4 regions of the Kitasatospora sp. NPDC093679 genome follow, and region 1 is predicted to be linked to each of the others. Evidence: riboswitches for the same ligand, from Rfam matches in the RefSeq annotation. Region 1 holds a riboswitch; each other region holds the start of a gene.
The links. Region 1 has a riboswitch for cyclic di-AMP ahead of AB0O09_RS11440 (transglycosylase family protein). Riboswitches for the same ligand answer to the same signal wherever they lie in the genome.

Region 1 (4,352 bases):
GGAGTCCAGGTTCGGCGCGAAGCCGCCCTCGTCGCCGAGGCCGGTGGACAGGCCGCGCTCCTTCAGCACGCCCTTGAGGGTGTGGTAGACCTCGACGCCCCAGCGGACGGCCTCGGAGAAGGACTCCGCGCCGATCGGGGCGATCATGAACTCCTGGATGTCGACGTTGGAGTCCGCGTGCGAGCCGCCGTTGAGGATGTTCATCATCGGGACGGGCAGCACGTGGGCGTTGGGGCCGCCCAGGTAGCGGAACAGCGGCAGGTCGCTGGCCTCGGAGGCGGCGTGCGCCACGGCGAGGGAGACGCCGAGGATCGCGTTGGCGCCGAGCGAGGACTTGTCGGGGGTGGCGTCCAGGTCGAGCATGGCCTGGTCGATCAGGCGCTGCTCGGTGGCGTCGTAGCCGACCAGCTCCGGGCCGATCTGCTCGATGACGGCGAGGACGGCCTTCTCCACGCCCTTGCCGAAGTAGCGGTTCTTGTCGCCGTCGCGAAGCTCCAGGGCCTCGAAGGCACCGGTGGAGGCACCGGACGGGACAGCGGCACGACCGGTGCTGCCGTCGTCGAGGCCGACCTCGACCTCGACCGTGGGGTTACCGCGGGAGTCGAGGATTTCGCGGGCTACGACGACATCAATGGACGGCACGAGGCATCTCCTAGCGGAAGCGGATGAGGGTCGTTACGACCAGAGCCTAACCGCACGGGCCCACCGGGCCGTGCCGCGCATGGCCCTGTCTCACCGTGTGGCCGGTCTACTCGCCGGTAGTTCACCTGAAGGACCACAAAACCGGCCGTCCGCCCGCGGGTGCCGCCCCGCGGGCGGACGGACCGTTCGTACCGTGCCGGACCGTCAGGCCAGGCGCAGCTGCTGGCCGGGCAGGATCAGGTCCGGATCGGCGCCGACGGCCTCGCGGTTGTTCGCGTACAGCTGCTCCCAGCCGCCGGGCAGCCCGTGCGCGGCGGCGATGCCGGACAGCGTGTCGCCCTCCTGCACGGTGTACTGCTCGCGGCCGAGGGAGGGCACCGGAACGGCCTGCAGGGTGCGGGCGCCCTCGTCGGCGCCGCCGTCGGCCGGGTCGGCCGGCCCGGTGGGCGCCGGCGGCAGGTGGCGCTCGTAGACCTCCTGGTGCGCCGTCCAGTACCACTGGTCGTCCTTCTGGTACCAGTACACGCCGGAGTCGGCGTCGAAGCCGCCGCGGCCGGGGAACTGCGGCGACGCCGGGGCCGCCGGGGCCTGCGTCTGTCCGGTGCCGCTGCGCGTCCCGCCGCTCCCGGCGGACGCGCGGGTCAGGCCGGCGCGTTTGGAACACACCGGCCACGCGCCGGGCCCCTGGGAGGCCAGCACCTTCTCGGCGACGGCGATCTGTTCGCTCTTGCTCGCCTGGTGGGCGAGCGGGGCGTACCGGGCGCCGCCGAACCCCTTCCAGGTCCGGGCGGTGAACTGCAGCCCGCCGTAGAAGCCGTTGCCGGTGTTGATCCTCCAGTTGCCGCCGCTCTCGCACTGGGCGACCTTGTCCCAGATCGAGACGGGGGCGGCATGGGCTCCGCCCGCGGTGAGCAGCGGCAGGGCGAGGCCGACACCCGTGACACCCGCGACGGCGACCGCCTTCTCGGCGGACGTCCTGCGGCGGTGGCGGCCAGGTCCGGTGAAGAGCATGGGTTGTCCCTCTCCGAACGCCTGCGAGGTGAGCTGTCGGGTTCGGACCGGGAGGCTGGCCCGGCCGCGGCCGCAGGAGGGGCCCTGCTGACGCGGCTTCACCCCTAGCCGTGGGGACGGCGACGAACGTGGTTCCCCCGCCCCTGTCCTGGGTCTCGGTCGTGAGGCCCGGGCACGGCGGACAGGATTCGGCGTTGCCGTGCCGGGGTCCGCGGCTGCGGACTGTTCGGGAGAGTAAGCAGATCGAACGACCGATCACAAGCCCATATCGCGGGTATCACGGAGCAATTACGGAGACCTGATTATCGCCCACGAACGATGCAGGTGTTTCCTGATTGACGAGTGTTCAGTTCCGACCGGATCCGACCGGTGCGACACACCGTCAGACCGGGTCGCGCCGCCCGGACGGCCCCACCGGGGTGAAGGCGACCGGCAGCTCGCGCAGGCCCCGCATGATGAGGCCGCCGCGCCAGCGCAGGTCCGCCGGGTCGGCGTCCAGGGCGAGGTCCGGCAGTCGGGTCAGCAGCGTCGCCAGGGCGGCCCGGCCCTCCAGGCGGGCCAGCGGGGCGCCGATGCAGTAGTGGATGCCGTGGCCGAAGCCCAGGTGCGGGTTGTCGGCGCGGGCGAGGTCCAGGGTGTTCTCGCCGGAGAACCGGGCCGGGTCGCGGTCGGCCGCCGCCAGCACCACCAGCACCGGGTCGCCGACCGGGATCTCCACCCCGCCGATCGTCAGCGGCCGGGTCGCGAACCGCCAGGTGGCCAGCTCCACCGGCCCGTCGTAGCGCAGCAGCTCCTCGATCCCGGTCTCCAGCAGGCCGCTCTCGCCGCGTGCCACCGACTCCTGCAGCAGCGCCCGCTGCCCGGGGTTGCGCAGCAGGGCGTGCAGGCCGTTGCCGATCAGGTTGACGGTGGTCTCGAAGCCGGCGAACAGCAGGATGAAGGCCATCGCCGCGGCCTCGTTCTCGGTCAGGTGCTCGCCGTGGTCGCTGGCCCGGATCAGGCCGGAGATCAGGTCGTCGCCGAGGTCGGCCCGCTTGCGGTGGATCAGCTCCGCCAGGTACGTGCGGATCCGCTTCACGGCCCGGCCGACGCCGCCGCGCTGCCCGCCGGGCTGGCCCGGCTTCGTGTGTCGCAGCATCATGCCGGCCCAGTCCCGGAAGTCGTCCTGGTCCTCCGGCGGCACGCCGAGCAGGTCGCAGATCGCGTAGATCGGCAGCGGGAAGGCGAACTCGTGGATCAGGTCGGCCGTGCCACGCCCGGCGAAGGAGTCGATCAGCCGGTCGGTGAGCTGCTGCACCCGCGGCTCGAACTCCGCCACCCGGCGCGGCGTGAACGCCTTGGAGACCAACCGGCGCAGCCGGGTGTGGTCCGGCGGGTCGATGTTCAGCAGGTGGGTCATCAGATCGGCCTGCCGCTCGCCCGGGATGCCGACCCGGCCGGAGCGGTGCGCCTGCCCGCTGTGGTGCACCGGGTTCTTGGAGAGCCGGGCGTCCGCGAGCGCCTGCCGGGCGTCCGCGTACCGGGTCACCAGCCAGGCGTCCACCCCGCTGGGCAGCGTGGTGCGGTGCACCGGCGCGTGCTCGCGCAGCCAGGCGTACGCGGGGTAGGGGTCGGCGGCGAACTCCCAGGTGAAGAGTTCGGGTCGGTCGTCGGGTCGGGGGGTCTCCGGCATGCCCCGACCGTATCCGCTGCCGGGCGCCCCTCCCGACGGCGCCCGCCCGGCCCGCCCGGTCCGGCCGGCCCGCGCGGGCGGCGTCGGGAGGGGCTGCCCGGGGGCCCGTGCGGGACGGCCGGATCCGATCGGCCCGGACGGGCGTGAGCCTGGTCACCTGGGGGGTAATCCCTGTTGCGGAGGGTCGCGAGGTGCCTACGATCCTCCGATAACCGTGAGGGCGGACGTGCGGAGCCGCCCGCGGGGTGTCGTGCTCAGAGAGGAGCAGGCCGTGCGAGTAGCCGGGGCAGTGGTCGTCATCGCCGTACTGAGCGGGGGCGAGGGGGCCGACCTGGCCCGCCGCTTCGCCGCCGCGGGCGCCGCGGGCATGCTCGTCGCCGATCTGCGCCCGGGCGTCGCGGAGGACCTCGCCACCGAGCTCGACCGCCCCGGCTGCCCGGTCGTCGGCGTCAGCGGCGACGTCCACCAGCCCAGCGACGTCGCCGCCCTGGTCGACACCGCGAGCAAGCACCTCGGCCGGATCGACCTCTTCGCCGTCGCCGGCCCGCACGGCGAGCGGATCGTCTCCTTCGCCGACCTGGACGACAACCTCGCCCCGCTGGCCGAGCTGCTCGCCCTGGTCGGCGAGGCGATCAGCGAGGTCGTCCCGCCGCAGCGTCAGTCCGACAGCCCCTCGGCCGTCCGCACCGCCGTCCGGTAGCGCCGCGCGGCACCGCGCAGCGCCGCGTCGACGTCCACGCCGGCGTCGTAGGCGCGCTGCGCCACGGCCAGCAGCAGCTCGCCGGCGCTCTCCGCGGTCAGCTCCCGCGGCAGCTCGTACGGGGCGTCCGGCACGGCGGTGAAGCCGGCCCGGCGCACCCGGGACACCAGCTTGGCCGCGTACGCCAGCGCGGGCAGGCCCGACGGGACGCCGTCCAGCACCGACTCCCGCTGCTTCTCGGCGGCCTTCAGCTGCTCCCAGTTGGCCTCGACCTGGGCGGAGCCGGTGGCCTCCACGTCGCCGAAGACGTGCGGGTGGCGGTACATC
Region 2 (4,352 bases), on a different contig from region 1:
GTCGCCTGACCGGACCGGCACCCGCCCGCCACGGGCCGGACGGCGCCGCCGCGGGGCCCCTGTGCTTCCCCGCACCGGCCTCCGCACCCCGTCCGGCCCGCCCCACCCGCCGCCCCGCCCGCGGCACACCCCCAGCCCTCGCCCCCAAGGAGTTCACGCCATGGCAGTCCAGCCCCCACCCGCCGACCAGCGGATCGTGATCGAGAACGTCGCCGTCGCGACGGTGGACGCAGACGACACCGAGTACGCCCGCGGCCACGTGGTGATCCTCGGCAACCGGATCGAGTCGGTCGGCGACGGCCCCGCCCCGCAGTGGCTGGACAACGTGGTGCGCCGGATCAACGGCGAGGGCCATCTGGTCACCCCGGGCCTGGTCAACACCCACCACCACTTCTACCAGTGGATCACCCGCGGCCTCGCCCAGGACGACATCCTCTTCGACTGGCTGGTCGCGCTCTACCCGACCTGGGCCCGGATCGACGAGAAGCTGGTGCACGCCGCCACCCAGGGCTCGGCCGCCGCGCTGCTCAAGTCCGGCTGCACCACCGCCTCCGACCACCACTACGTCTTCCCGCAGGGCGGCGGCGACGTCCTCGGCGCCTCGATCGAGGGCGTGCAGGAGCTCGGCCTGCGCTTCACCGCGCTGCGCGGCTCGATGGACCGCAGCAAGAAGGACGGCGGCCTGCCGCCGGACCACGCGGTGGAGCGGACCGAGGACATCCTGATCGCCTCCGAGGCCGCCGTCGACACGTGGCACGACGCCTCCTTCGGCTCGATGCTGCACGTGGCCCTCGCGCCCTGCTCGCCCTTCTCGGTCTCCACCGAACTCCTCAGGGAGTCGGCCGTGCTGGCCCGCCGCAAGGGCGTCCGGCTGCACACCCACGGCTCGGAGACGGCCGAGGAGGAGCAGTTCTGCAAGGAGCTGTTCGGCATGGGCCCGACCGACTACTTCGAGTCCACCGGCTGGCTCGGCGAGGACGTGTGGATGGCGCACTGCGTCCACATGAACGACTCCGACATCGCCAAGTTCGCCGAGACCGGCACCGGTGTCGCCCACTGCCCCTCGTCCAACGCCCGTCTGGCGGCCGGCATCGCCCGCGTCCCGGACATGCTGAAGGCCGGCGTGCCGGTGGGCCTCGGCGTCGACGGCACCGCCTCCAACGAGTCCGGCGAGCTCGGCACCGAGCTGCGCAACGCGCTGCTGATCAACCGCCTGCACGGCCGCCCCGACGCGCTGACGGCACGCCAGTCGCTGCGTCTGGGCACCATGGGCGGCGCCCGGGTGCTCGGCCGGCAGAACGAGATCGGCTCCATCGAGGCCGGCAAGCTCGCCGACCTGGCCCTGTGGAAGGTCGACGGCATCATGCACTCCTCGATCGCCGACCCGGTGGCCGCGCTCACCATGGGCGCCCTGCCGCCGCTGGCGGTGCTGTTCGTCAACGGCAACGCCGTCGTCGAGAAGGGCGTGCTGACCACCGTCGACGAGGACCGGATCGCGCTGGCCTGCGCCCGCGCCGCGAAGGAGCTCGCCTCCCGCGCCTGACCCCCCGCACTCCGGGCCGTACCAGGGACGGTACGCCACCCGGACTCCGTGGCCCCCGGCCGGCCCACAGCGGGCCGGTGGCCGTACGGAGCACAGCCCCCGGACCCACGGCGAGGGTCCGGGGGCTGCGGCGCGCCCGGATGTGACGGACCTGACATCGACGGTCCGATGCCTTGCCCTCCGGGAGGACACTGCTAACCTGCTCGGACGCCCGCTCCATGCGGGCCCCGTCCCGGGACCGCCGAGTCCCGTCCGCCCGGTGACGGCAACGCGAGATGCGACACGGACGGGAGCGGGGGAACCAGGTAAGTCGCCCTGGCCCCGCGCGCATGCTCGCGTACGGCCAGGGCTCGGGGTGAAGCCGCCCACCGGGCGGCCGGGCCACCTGACGGCCCGAATCCGACAGCTCACCTCGCAGGCGTCGTCGAGGAACAACTCCATGCCTGTTTCCGCCATCGCCCTCAAGGTGGGCGCGGTCGCCGGGCTCGGCCTGCTGGCCGTCCCCTTCCTGGGCAGCGCCGAGGCCGCCAACGTGCCCGAGGTGACCCAGGACCGGCTCTCGCCGGTCGCCATGGCCGCGAACACCGCGGCAGCCGCCTCCCTCTCCGTCCACTCCTCCGCCTGCTTCACCGCCCGGAGGATCGGCGTCGCCGTCCGCGACGCCGCCGGCAACAAGCTGGACTTCCCCGGCAGCGGCCGCAACGTGCGGATCTGCCCCGACGGGGTCACCGTCACCACCGCCGCCCGCACCCTGCCGGCCGGCGTCTACACCGCCTTCGGCACCTGGCAGGACGCCGACCGGCGCTGGCACGACCTCCCGGTGCAGACGCTGGACGTCCGCGACGCGGGCACCGCCGCGCCGGCCCCGAGCCCGAGCCCGACCGCCGCCCCGGTGGCGCCGAGCACCTCCCCCACGGCGAGCGCCACCCCGGCGCCCACCACGCCGACCGCGTCCCCGACCACGGCGGCGCCGAGCTTCGCCGCCTCCCCGTCGGCGAGCTCCTCCCCCACCTCGACGGCCGGTGCGCCGACCTGGTCGGACGACTTCGACGGCGTCAACGTGCCGCTCGGCAGCTGGACGGGCTGCTCCAACGGCCCGTCCATCACCGCCAGCCACTGCTCCGGACTGCCGGCCGCGGTGGACGGCAAGTGGTGGGCCTACCCGGACGGCTGGAAGGACACCAGCAAGAACGGCACCTACTCGCCGTCGAGGACGATGTCCATCGCCAACGGCCAGATGAACCTCCACCTCAACCGGGACGCCTCCGGCACCTGGGTCTCCGCACCGGTGCCCAAGCTGCCGTCCGCCTCCGGCGACGGCGTCCAGTACGGGCGCTTCGAGGTGACCTGGAAGGCGACCTCGGCCTCCGGCTACAAGATGGCGTGGCTGCTCTGGCCGGACGACGGCGTCTGGCCGCAGCACGGCGAGATCGACTTCCCCGAGGGCGACCTCAACGGCTCGATCGGCGCCTTCATGCACCGCGCCGACGCCACCTCGGGCAGCGACCAGGACGCCTACTCCAGCGGCGTCCCGACCGCCGGCGCGTGGCACACCTCGGCGGTCGACTGGCAGAAGGACGGCGTGACCTTCTACCTGGACGGCAAGGTGATCGGGCGCTCCACCGCGCGCATCCCCGCCAACTCGATGCACTGGGTGCTGCAGTCCGAGACGGCCCTCGGCGGCACCGTGCCCGCCGTGGGCTCCTCGGCGGACATCGCCGTCGACTCGGTCAAGTTCTGGAAGGCGGGCTGACCTTCCGCGTCCGCCCGACCGGCGCCCTCCCCCCGGGGGCGCCGGTCAGGCGGTGCGGCCGAGGGTGGCCAGGTAGGCCCGCCAGCCGCCGTGGCCGGTGATCTCGCGGTGCACCCCGCGCTCGAGCTCACCGCGGCGCAGCACCATGGACAGGCACGGCGTGCCGTCCGAGAGGGCGATCACGCCGAGCTCCAACTCCGGAGGCTCGCCCGGCAGGACGGCGTCCCGCAGGTGCTCCAGCGGGAGGTCGTAGAGCTCGCCCTCGATCGCCGCGCTGCCGCCCGGGTCGGGCAGCAGGCCGGGGCAGACGTCGCGGACGGAGAAGAAGCGGTGGCCGGGTGCGGTGCGGACCGGGCCGACCAGGTACTCGGCGACCAGCGGGTGGAACGGGCCGCCGGTCATCGCCTGGCCGTTGAAGAAGATGAGCGCCATGGGGAAGTGCCTCCGAACACGGGTGTTCCGTACGGCTCCCGGCGCCTGGGCGGCGGGAGCCGTACGGAACGGTGAATTGCGGCGGACGAGTTCGACGTCCTGGCGGGCGTCGGGCCGCTCGCCCGGCGGATAGGTTGGGGTCAGTCGAGCAGGGGCAGCGCGGGCAGGGTGAGGAAGTCGACGAACTCCTCGGCCAGGGCGACCTGTTCGAAGAGCCGGGCGGCCTCCGTCCAGCGCCCGGCGGCGTAGGCGGCGTCCCCGAGCTCGGTGCGCAGTTCGGCGAGTTCCTCGGCCACGAGCCGGCGGACGAGCTCCGCGGTGGCCTTCTCGCCGGTGTCGGCGAGGACGACGCCGTTGTTGATCCACTGCCAGATCTGCGAGCGGGAGATCTCGGCGGTGGCGGCGTCCTCCATCATGTTGAAGATGCCGACCGCGCCGAGGCCGCGCAGCCAGGCCTCGATGTAGCGGACGCCGACCTGGACGGCGTTGTGCAGGCCCGCGCGGGTGCAGCTGCCGCCGGCACCGGCGATGTCGAGCAGCTGCTCGGCGGTGACGGGCTCGGGCGAGCCCGGCGAGGACTTCTGGTTCGGTCGGTCGCCGAGCACGGCGTCGAAGCAGGACCGG
Region 3 (4,352 bases), on a different contig from region 1:
GTGCGCTGACCCCCGCCACGGGCCGACGGGCCCGAGGCACACCCTCGCGGCCCCGGAGAGCCCTCTCTCCGGGGCCGCGGGCGTTTCCGGGGGCAGGGCCCAGGGGCGCGGGGCAACAACCCAGGGGCGCGGGGCAACCGTTCAGGGGGCGCGGGAGGTGCTCCACGCGCCCCTGGTGGTCGGCCCGGCGCCCCCGGCGGCTGATCCCCCCGGGCGTGTGCCTCAGCCCTCTTCGACGGTGCGGTGGGGGCGGGTGGTGCGTTCGGCGGCGGCGGCGTCGCCGGTGCGGGCCTCGGTGCGGCGGCTGCGGGCCAGGTAGTCGCGGACGATCAGCTCCACCGCGTCCTGCGGGTTGCCCGCCCCGACGGCCAGCATGACCTCGATCGCCAGATCGGCGTCCAGCGTGACGGTGACCTTCGCTGCCATGGCGGCTCCTCAACTCCGTGGGGGCGTCAGCCTATCCGTGCGGGCAGGCCGAAGCCCCGGGGCGGCGGGAGGCCGCTCCGGGGCTGCGGAGGGGGAGAGGAGCGCCCGGGCCGAGGGACCCAGGTACGGCTTCGGGCGCCTGCCCCGGCGTACGCGACGCCGGGAGGGGTGGTTCAGACCCGGCCGGCGAAGTCCGGGGCCCAGTTGGCGATGGTCTGGACGCGGACGCCGGCGCTCGGGTTGGCGGCCTCGACGTACTTGCCGTCGCCGATGTACATGGCGACGTGGTGCACGCCCGAGTTGGCGCCGTTGTTGGACCAGAACAGCAGGTCGCCCGGCTGCAGGTTGTCCAGCGAGACGCGGGTGGAGTAGTCGGCCTGGTCGGCGGCGACGCGCGGGACGGAGATGCCCGCGGCGCGCAGCGCGGCCTGGGTGAGGCCGGAGCAGTCCCAGCCGCCGTTGCCGGTGCCGCCGTAGATGTAGGCCTGACCCACCTTGGAGAGCGCGAAGTTGACCGCGGCGGCCTTGGAGCCGGTGGCGGTCTGCGCGGCCGTGGCGGTGCTCGCCTTGACCGCGGTGGTCGCCGGCTTGGCGGCGGCCGGGGCGGCCTGGGCCGGGGTGGAGGACGCCTTGGCCGGGGTGCCCAGCGACAGCTTCTGGCCCGGGTAGATGGTGTGCGGACCGTTCTTCAGGACCGACTTGTTGATCTCGTAGAGCTTCTGCCAGCCGCCCTGGACGTGGTTGTGCTCGGCGATGGTCGACAGCCAGTCGCCGGCCCGCACGGTGTAGGTGGCGCCGTGGCTCCACTGGCCCTGCCAGGACTTCTGGCCCTGCCAGGCCTTGCCGTCCTGCGAGGTGCCGGTGGAGGCGGTCGAGCCGGTGGAGGCGGCCGGCGCGGCCGGGGCGGCCGGCTTGGCGGGGGTGGTGGCCGCCGGGGCCGGGGTGGAGGCGGAGCCGCCGGTGTTGATCTCGGGGGCCGGACCGCCCTTGGTCAGGCCGGCCTTGACGGAGCAGACGGGCCAGGCGCCGGGGCCCTGGACGGCCAGCACCTTCTCGGCGACGGCGATCTGCTGGTCCTTGGTGGCCAGGTCGGCGCGGGAGGCGTAGCTGCCGCCGCCGAAGGAGGTCCAGGTGCTGTTGGTGAACTGGAGGCCGCCGTAGAAGCCGTTGCCGGTGTTGATGTGCCAGTCGCCGGAGGACTCGCACTGGGCGACCTTGTCCCAGGTGGAGACCGAGGCGGCGGAGGCGGTGCCGGCGGCCAGCGACGGGATGCTGAGGCCGATGCCGACGACGCCGGTGGTGGCGAGAATGCGGCGGCCACGCTTGGAGTTGATGGACAGCATGAAGCAGCGTTCCTCTCCCACGCCTGCGAGGTGAGCTGTCGGATTCGGGCTGGAGTTGCCCGGCCGCGCGCGCAGGATCCGGCGATCCCTCGCCGTTTCCGCGCGTGCGGCTTCACCCCAAGCCGGGGAGCGGTGCTGGACCGTTCCCGGGCGACTTACCTGGTTCCCCCGCCCCTGCCGAAGTGCGTTTCGCATTGCCAGTCGGACCGCCGGCAGGACTCGGCGTTCGGGCCAACTGGGTCCGTGTGACCACGAACGTGGGAGGACATTAGACAGAGTTAAGTTCAAACCGCAAATATGTGTGATGCCGGTCACAGTCGATCTTGGTATATTCCATGATCGATCCCTTGATCTTTTCGTGATCGACTTCTGTCGATTTCCGGCAAGGCCCTTCCGGGAAAACCGGCCTGTTTATGCTTCAGGGCGGGGGCCGGGCAACGGTCCGGGGGGAGGGGTCGACCGCTCATGGATCACCACGGGCGGCACCGGGAGGCGGCGTCCGGCGGAGTGCCGCGACGGCCGGCGCCGCACCGTCGGGTCGGCCGGCGCAGGATGCTCGTCTGGCTCGGGATCTCCACCGCCGCGGCCGCGGTCGGCGGTGGCGAGTTGGCCCGCCGCGCGCTCGCCTCGTCGGCTGCGCCCGCGGTGGCGGCCGCGCCCCTCCTCGCGGCCTCCGAGGGGCCCTCCGCCGGGCACGCGCGGGCCGTCCCGGCTCCTGTCGACCCCTCGCCCTCCCCGGTCGATCTGACGGGCCGCCGCTGGTCCGACCCGGCGGGCTGGGGCGGCGCCGTCCCCGGGGCGAGGAGCGCCGTCAGGATCGCCGACCGTGTCCTGCTGGACGCCGACGCGTCGATCGGTTCCCTGGTGGTCGAGCCGGGCGGCTCGCTGGTCTTCGCCCCCGGGCGCAGCCTCACGCTCTCCTCCGCGGGCGCCGTGGAGGTCCGCGGCATCCTGGCGTTGGCCCCGGCGGACGGCTCGGTGCACACCCTGAGATTTCCGTCCGTGGACGAACGAAGCTTCCGTGGCGGCGGCATGACGGTGGTGGAGGGAGACGTCGGGCTCTGGGTGACCGGCACCGGCTACCTGCGGCTGGACGGCGCCGCCAAGACCGCCTGGGTCCGTGCGGCCACCGCGCTGCGGGCCGGCGACACCGAGCTGCGGCTGGCCGAGCCGCCCGTCGGCTGGCGGGCGGGCGACGAGCTGGCCGTCACGCCGACCGGACCCCCGAGCGAGGACGAATTCTCCACCCGGTACGATCTGTGCACGATCGGACGGGTCGACGGCAAGACCGTCACGCTGACCGCACCCCTGGCGCACCCGCACCCGCGGGTGACCGCCGGCGGCGGCGTCGCGGTCGGCGCCGAGGTGCTCAACCTGACCCGCAGCGTCCGGATCGAGGGCACCGCCGAGGGTCGCGCCCACGTCCACCTGACCAGCTCGCGCCGGGCCGACGTCCGGCACGCCGCACTGCGCTGGCTCGGCCCGCGGCAGCCGGGCAAGGAGACCTGGAACGGCTCGCCGGTCACCGAGCCCGTGCTCGGCCGGTACGGCCTGCACTTCCACATGCTCGGCGACACCTCCCGCGGCACCGTCGTCGAGGGCGTCGTGGTCCGCGACAGCGGCAGCCACGCCTTCGTCCCGCACGCCAGCCACGGCATCACCTTCCGCAGCTGCATCAGCCACAACACCTGGGAGGACGCCTACTGGTGGGACGGCCCGCCGGACACCCGCACCCCGCAGGCGCCGTCCGACGACATCACCTACGAGTCCTGCGTGGCCTCCCGCACCGTCCACGAGCCGAACCCCCGCGGCTACCGGCTCACCGGCTTCTCGCTCGGCGCCGGCACCGGCGGCACCGCCCGCGACTGCGTGGCCGTCGGCGTCCAGGGCGCCACCGGCGCCTCGGGCTACGAGTGGCCGGAGACCAGCGAGGGCGTCTGGACCTTCGAGCGCTGCCTGGCCCACAACAACCTCGAGAACGGCGTCTTCGTCTGGCTGAACGCCCGTCACCACCACACCCTGGAACGCTTCGTCGCGTACCACAACGGCGGCTGGGGCATCGAGCACGGCGCCTACCTCAACGACTTCGACTACAACGGCGGCGTGCTGTACGGCAACGGCGCCGGGGGAGTGGCCGTGCACGCGCTCGGCCGGGACAGGGGCACCGTCTTCGACGGCCTGCTGATCGACGCCGCGGGCCAGTCCGACTACGCCGTCGCCACCGCCGAACACCAGCTCGCCGGAACGACGGTGACGATCGGTCGGAGTCACCTGACGGGCTATCGGAAGGCCGGCGTCGCCTTCCGGGCCACCACGGACGGCGAACCGGACGACATCGCCGTGCTGGACTGCTCCTTCGGCGGCAACGAGGTGTGGCTCGACCCGCAGGCACCCGAACCGGCCCGGATCGTCCTGCGCAAGGCCGGTGAACGGCAGGCCGTGCAGCTGCGGCCCGGCCCGGGCAAGGCCGAGTGGAACGCCGCCGCCGCACCGGCCGCGGTGGACGGGCCGCCCCGGGCGGTCGTCACCCCCGCGATCCGGCTCGCCGACGCGGCGGCACCGACCCGGCGGCTGCCCGTCTGA
Region 4 (4,352 bases), on a different contig from region 1:
GCCGCGGAGGCCGGCCGGCGGTCGGCGCGCGAGGGCCGCAGCGTGGAGGACATGCGGCTGCGGCTGCTGCTCGACACGGTGCTGCAGTCGGCGCAGGGCCTGCAGCGCGAGCTGGCGCTGCCGGTGGCGCAGCTGCGCCCGGCCGACCTGGTGGAGGCGGTCGAGCCGGGCTCGGCCAACCCGCACGACGTGGCGCGCCGCGGTCTGGCGGAGGACGACCCCGCACTGCTCGACCAGTTGCTGGCGATCCCTCAGGTGCACCTGGTCGTCGACGGCTACAACGTGACCAAGACCGGGTACCCGACGCTGCCGCTGGAGCAGCAGCGGATGCGGCTGCTGGGCGGTCTGGCGATGCTCGCGCAGCGCACCCAGGCCGAGGTCACCTGCGTCTTCGACGGGCAGGACCTCGACGTCCCGGTGATCATGGCGCCGCCGCGCGGGGTCCGGGTGCGCTTCAGCCGCACCGGGGAGACCGCGGACGAGCTGATCCGCCGCCTGGTGCGGGCCGAGCCGCAGGGCCGGCCGGTCGTGGTGGTCTCCACGGATCGGGAGGTCGCGGACGGCGTACGGAAGGCCGGTGCACGCCCGGTCGCGTCGATCCTGCTGCTCAACCGGCTCGCCCGGCCCTGACGGGCCGTCGGCCCAGGTGGAGGGCCGGGTGGCGGGGTTGTGTCGGGGTGGTGAAATCCAGCGTTCCGCGCCAAGTTCGCCCGGCACGGGAGTGGCGCAGGAGGCGGATCTTCACTAGGGTCTGGCGTCAAACCTATTTTCCGGACGTCCACCCGATCGGGTGAGTCCAGCAGGAAGAAGGAGCTAGTCCCTTGGCCTCCCACCGCCGTCCCAAGCAGCCGAGCCGCGCGCGGGTCACCGTGCTCACCGCTGCCGCCGCGACCGCGGTCGCCCTGTCGGCCCAGGCCGCCGCGCACGCCGCGCCGGCGAAGCCGAGCAAGGACGAGGTGAAGGTCCAGGTCGACAAGCTGCTCGAGGAGCAGGAGCAGGCGGCCGAGAAGTACAACGGCGCCAAGGAGCGGGCCGACCAGCTCCGCAAGCAGGCCGACCAGCTGCAGGACCAGATCGCCCGCAGCCAGGAGCAGCTCTCCCAGGTGGCGTCGGGCCTGTCCGCGGTCGCGGCCGACGAGTACCGCACCGGCGGCGTCGACCCGACGGTCGCGCTGATGCTCTCCTCGAACCCGGACAACTACCTCGCGAAGGCGTCCAGCAACGAGCAGGCCACCGACACCCAGGCCTCGACGCTGAAGGGCCTGCGGGACCAGCAGCGCCGGCTGGACCAGCAGAAGCAGGAGGCCGCCGCCATCCTGTCCGAGCTGGACCGCTCCACCCAGGTCCTGAACGACGCCAAGTCGGAGGTCCAGAAGAAGCTCTCCGAGGCCCAGAGCCTGCTGAGCACGCTGACCGCCGCCGAGCGCGCCGCGGTCCTCGGCACCGACCGCGCCTCGCGCGGCGACAGCCGTTACGACCTGGGCAGCCTGCCGCCGGCCTCCGGTTACGCGGCCACCGCGGTCGCCGCGGCGATGGGCAAGCGCGGCACCCCGTACGTCTGGGGCGCCACCGGCCCGAACTCCTTCGACTGCTCCGGTCTGATGGTCTGGGCGTACGCCAAGGCCGGCGTGTCGCTGCCGCGCACCTCGCAGTCGCAGGCGAGCGTCGGCGCCCGGGTACCCTCCTTGGCCGACGCCCAGCCGGGTGACCTCGTCATCTACTACTCGGACGCGCACCACGTCGGCATGTACATCGGCAACGGCCTCGTCGTCCACGCGCCGCACACCGGCGACGTGGTGAAGGTGATGGACGCCGACACCCTGCCGATCAAGACGATCCGCCGCGTCTGACCCTCCGGTAGCAATTCGGACATAAGCCTCACCTGTGGCGTTTCTGATGCCGCATGACACGCCCGGGCGTGTCGCGATCACCGTGTGATCTCCGACACGCCCGGGCGTCGCGTTTTGTCCGCCGGCGGGTGACATCGCGTCATCCGAGCGTGGATCGCCGGTCACTGGCGGTCGCAATCACATTTTCACGACAACATTTCCCCGTCGTTTTTCTGACAAGGATTTGAACGGATCACGGATCGGTTACTAGGGTCATCCCCACGGATCACCGCACAGTGGTTCGCCCAACCCGGGCGACGGCGGTGGTCGCCGCCGAGTCCGCGACGCAGCAGGACGGTCCCGACCGTCCACGGGGAGCCCCTGCGGGGGTGCTGTCGAACGGAGCCGGGGAACCACGTTTCCCCCGGGGTGAATCGGCGTCAGGTCGGCCGCGCCGGCCGGGCCGCGGTCGGACCGCGGACGGGCGGGTGCGGGCGTGAGGCGTCGTAGGGCAATGCTTCCGGCCCGAACCCGTCAGCTCACCCGGTAGGCGGTGTGAGGAAGAAGGAGTCCGCCTTCGTGGCGTCCCATCGTCGTCCCAAGCCCGTCGGCCGTACCCGCGCCTCGATCCTGACTGCGGCAGCCGCCACTGCGGTGGCCCTCTCCTCGCAGACCGGCGCGCACGCGGACCCGACCCCCACCAAGGAGCAGGTCGCGGCCCAGGTCGACCAGCTCAACGAGCAGGCCGAGGCCTCCAACGAGGCCTACCTCGCGGCCGAGCAGAAGCAGCAGGACCTGCAGAAGCAGGTCACCCAGCTGCAGGACCAGGTCGCCCGCCAGCAGGCGGAGGTCAGCGGCGTCCAGGGCCGCCTCGCCGAGGTCGCGGCCCAGCAGTACCGCGACGGCGGCATCTCGCCGACCGTCCAGCTGATGCTCTCCAGCAACCCGGGCGAGTTCCTGGGTCAGGCCGGCGCGGTCAGCCGGATGAGCGCCACCCAGGCCGACACCCTCAAGTCCTTCAAGGCCGAGCAGGCCAAGCTGGACGGCCAGAAGGCCGAGGCCGAGCACAAGCTCGCCGAGCTGGACACCAGCACCCGCGCGCTGAAGGCCAAGAAGGAGGAGTTCCAGGACAAGCTGGCCAAGGCCAGCGCCCTGCTGAACACCCTCACCCAGAAGGAGAAGGACGACCTCGCCGCGGCCGAGGCGAAGGCGGCCTCCGCGGCCAAGTCCACCGCGGACCGCGCCTCGCGGGACACCGCCCGTCCCGACCTCGGCAGTGCGGACGTGCCCTCGGGCTCGTACACCGCCAAGGCGATCGCGGCCGTCAAGTCCGCGCTGGGCGCCCCGTACGTGTACGGTGCGACCGGCCCGAGCACCTTCGACTGCTCCGGTCTGATGCAGTGGGCGTACGGCAAGGCCGGCGTCTCGATCCCGCGCACCTCGCAGTCCCAGGCCGGCGCGGGCACCAACATCGGCACCAACATCGCCAACGCCAAGCCCGGCGACCTGGTGATCTACTACAGCGACCAGCACCACGTCGGCATGTACGTGGGCGGCGGGCAGGTCATCCACGCGCCGCACACCGGTGCGGTCGTCCGCTACGTCTCGGCGACGGCCATGCCGATCTCGGCGATCGTCCGGGTCTGACGGTCCGTCCGGCGGCTCCCCGCGGGCCCGGCTCCCCCTGTGGGGCCGGGCCCGCGGCCGTTGCCGCACCCGGCGGCCCGGTCGGCAGAATGTCCGATTGAAGGTCAAATATTCGGTGCTGGCAGGGTTTGGACTAGCCCGGCCGGACTCGCTAACGTCTGCCCCCGGATGTCCGCGAGGACGCCCGCCCGACCCGGGCGGCGGCGGCCGTCCGTCCGCAGGAACGGAGCCGCCGCCGCATGTCCGCGCACCGACGCCCCCAACTGCCGGGCGGCCACACCCTCGCCCGGGCCCTGGTGCTCACGGCCGCGGCGACCACGGCCGTCGGCGCCACCGTCGGCACCGCGGCCCACGGCGCCCCCGCCGACCCCGGGCGGCGGACGGCCGACGTCCGGGCGAAGGTCGACCGGCTCTACGAGGAGGCCGAGCAGGCCAGCGAGCGCGCGAACGCCGCGGGGGAGGACCAGAAGCGCCTGCAGACCGAGGCCGGCCAGCTGCAGGACCAGGTCGCCACCGGCCAGGAAGAGCTGAACGGGCTCTACACCGACCTCGCCACCGCCGCCGCCGCCCAGTACCGCGACGGCGGGCTCGACCCCTCCGTCCGCCTCATGCTGGAGTCCGACCCGGCCGGCTACCTCACCCGCGCCCGCGCCCTCGACCAGGCCGCCAGCCGGCAGAGCGACACCCTGCACCAGGTGCTCGACCGGCAGCGCCGGCTCGACCAGCGCCGCGCCGAGGCCACCGCCAAGCTCGCCGAGCTGGAGGAGGTCCGCCGCTCGCTCGCCGACCACAAGGACGAGGTCCGGCGCCGGCTCGGCGACGCCCAGCGGCTGCTCGGCGGCCTCACCACCGACGAACGCGCCCGGCTGGCCGCGG

Region 2: it holds a riboswitch for cyclic di-AMP, as region 1 does, so the genes downstream of both, AB0O09_RS27310 (glycoside hydrolase family 16 protein) here and AB0O09_RS11440 (transglycosylase family protein) in region 1, are expected to answer to the same signal.
Region 3: it holds a riboswitch for cyclic di-AMP, as region 1 does, so the genes downstream of both, AB0O09_RS31755 (transglycosylase family protein) here and AB0O09_RS11440 (transglycosylase family protein) in region 1, are expected to answer to the same signal.
Region 4: it holds a riboswitch for cyclic di-AMP, as region 1 does, so the genes downstream of both, AB0O09_RS29270 (NlpC/P60 family protein) here and AB0O09_RS11440 (transglycosylase family protein) in region 1, are expected to answer to the same signal.

Annotation. Positions count from the first base shown of each region.
Region 1 covers NZ_JBFBDW010000010.1:103,501-107,852, forward strand. The annotation lists gene eno (phosphopyruvate hydratase) at 1-642, opposite strand, end outside; gene AB0O09_RS11440 (transglycosylase family protein) at 847-1,653, opposite strand; cyclic di-AMP (ydaO/yuaA leader) riboswitch at 1,658-1,823, opposite strand; gene AB0O09_RS11445 (cytochrome P450) at 2,036-3,325, opposite strand; gene AB0O09_RS11450 (SDR family NAD(P)-dependent oxidoreductase) at 3,597-4,025, shown strand; gene AB0O09_RS11455 (MazG family protein) at 3,983-4,352, opposite strand, start outside.
Region 2 covers NZ_JBFBDW010000040.1:17,854-22,205, forward strand. The annotation lists gene pucL (factor-independent urate hydroxylase) at 1-9, shown strand, start outside; gene AB0O09_RS27305 (8-oxoguanine deaminase) at 161-1,543, shown strand; cyclic di-AMP (ydaO/yuaA leader) riboswitch at 1,803-1,979, shown strand; gene AB0O09_RS27310 (glycoside hydrolase family 16 protein) at 1,983-3,296, shown strand; gene AB0O09_RS27315 (gamma-glutamylcyclotransferase) at 3,342-3,728, opposite strand; gene aceB (malate synthase A) at 3,869-4,352, opposite strand, start outside.
Region 3 covers NZ_JBFBDW010000055.1:14,646-18,997, reverse strand. The annotation lists gene AB0O09_RS31765 (LacI family DNA-binding transcriptional regulator) at 1-9, shown strand, start outside; gene AB0O09_RS31760 (hypothetical protein) at 223-426, opposite strand; gene AB0O09_RS31755 (transglycosylase family protein) at 600-1,769, opposite strand; cyclic di-AMP (ydaO/yuaA leader) riboswitch at 1,775-1,973, opposite strand; gene AB0O09_RS31750 (hypothetical protein) at 2,322-4,352, shown strand.
Region 4 covers NZ_JBFBDW010000046.1:24,818-29,169, reverse strand. The annotation lists gene AB0O09_RS29280 (NYN domain-containing protein) at 1-630, shown strand, start outside; gene AB0O09_RS29275 (NlpC/P60 family protein) at 822-1,850, shown strand; cyclic di-AMP (ydaO/yuaA leader) riboswitch at 2,210-2,398, shown strand; gene AB0O09_RS29270 (NlpC/P60 family protein) at 2,409-3,476, shown strand; gene AB0O09_RS29265 (NlpC/P60 family protein) at 3,716-4,352, shown strand, end outside.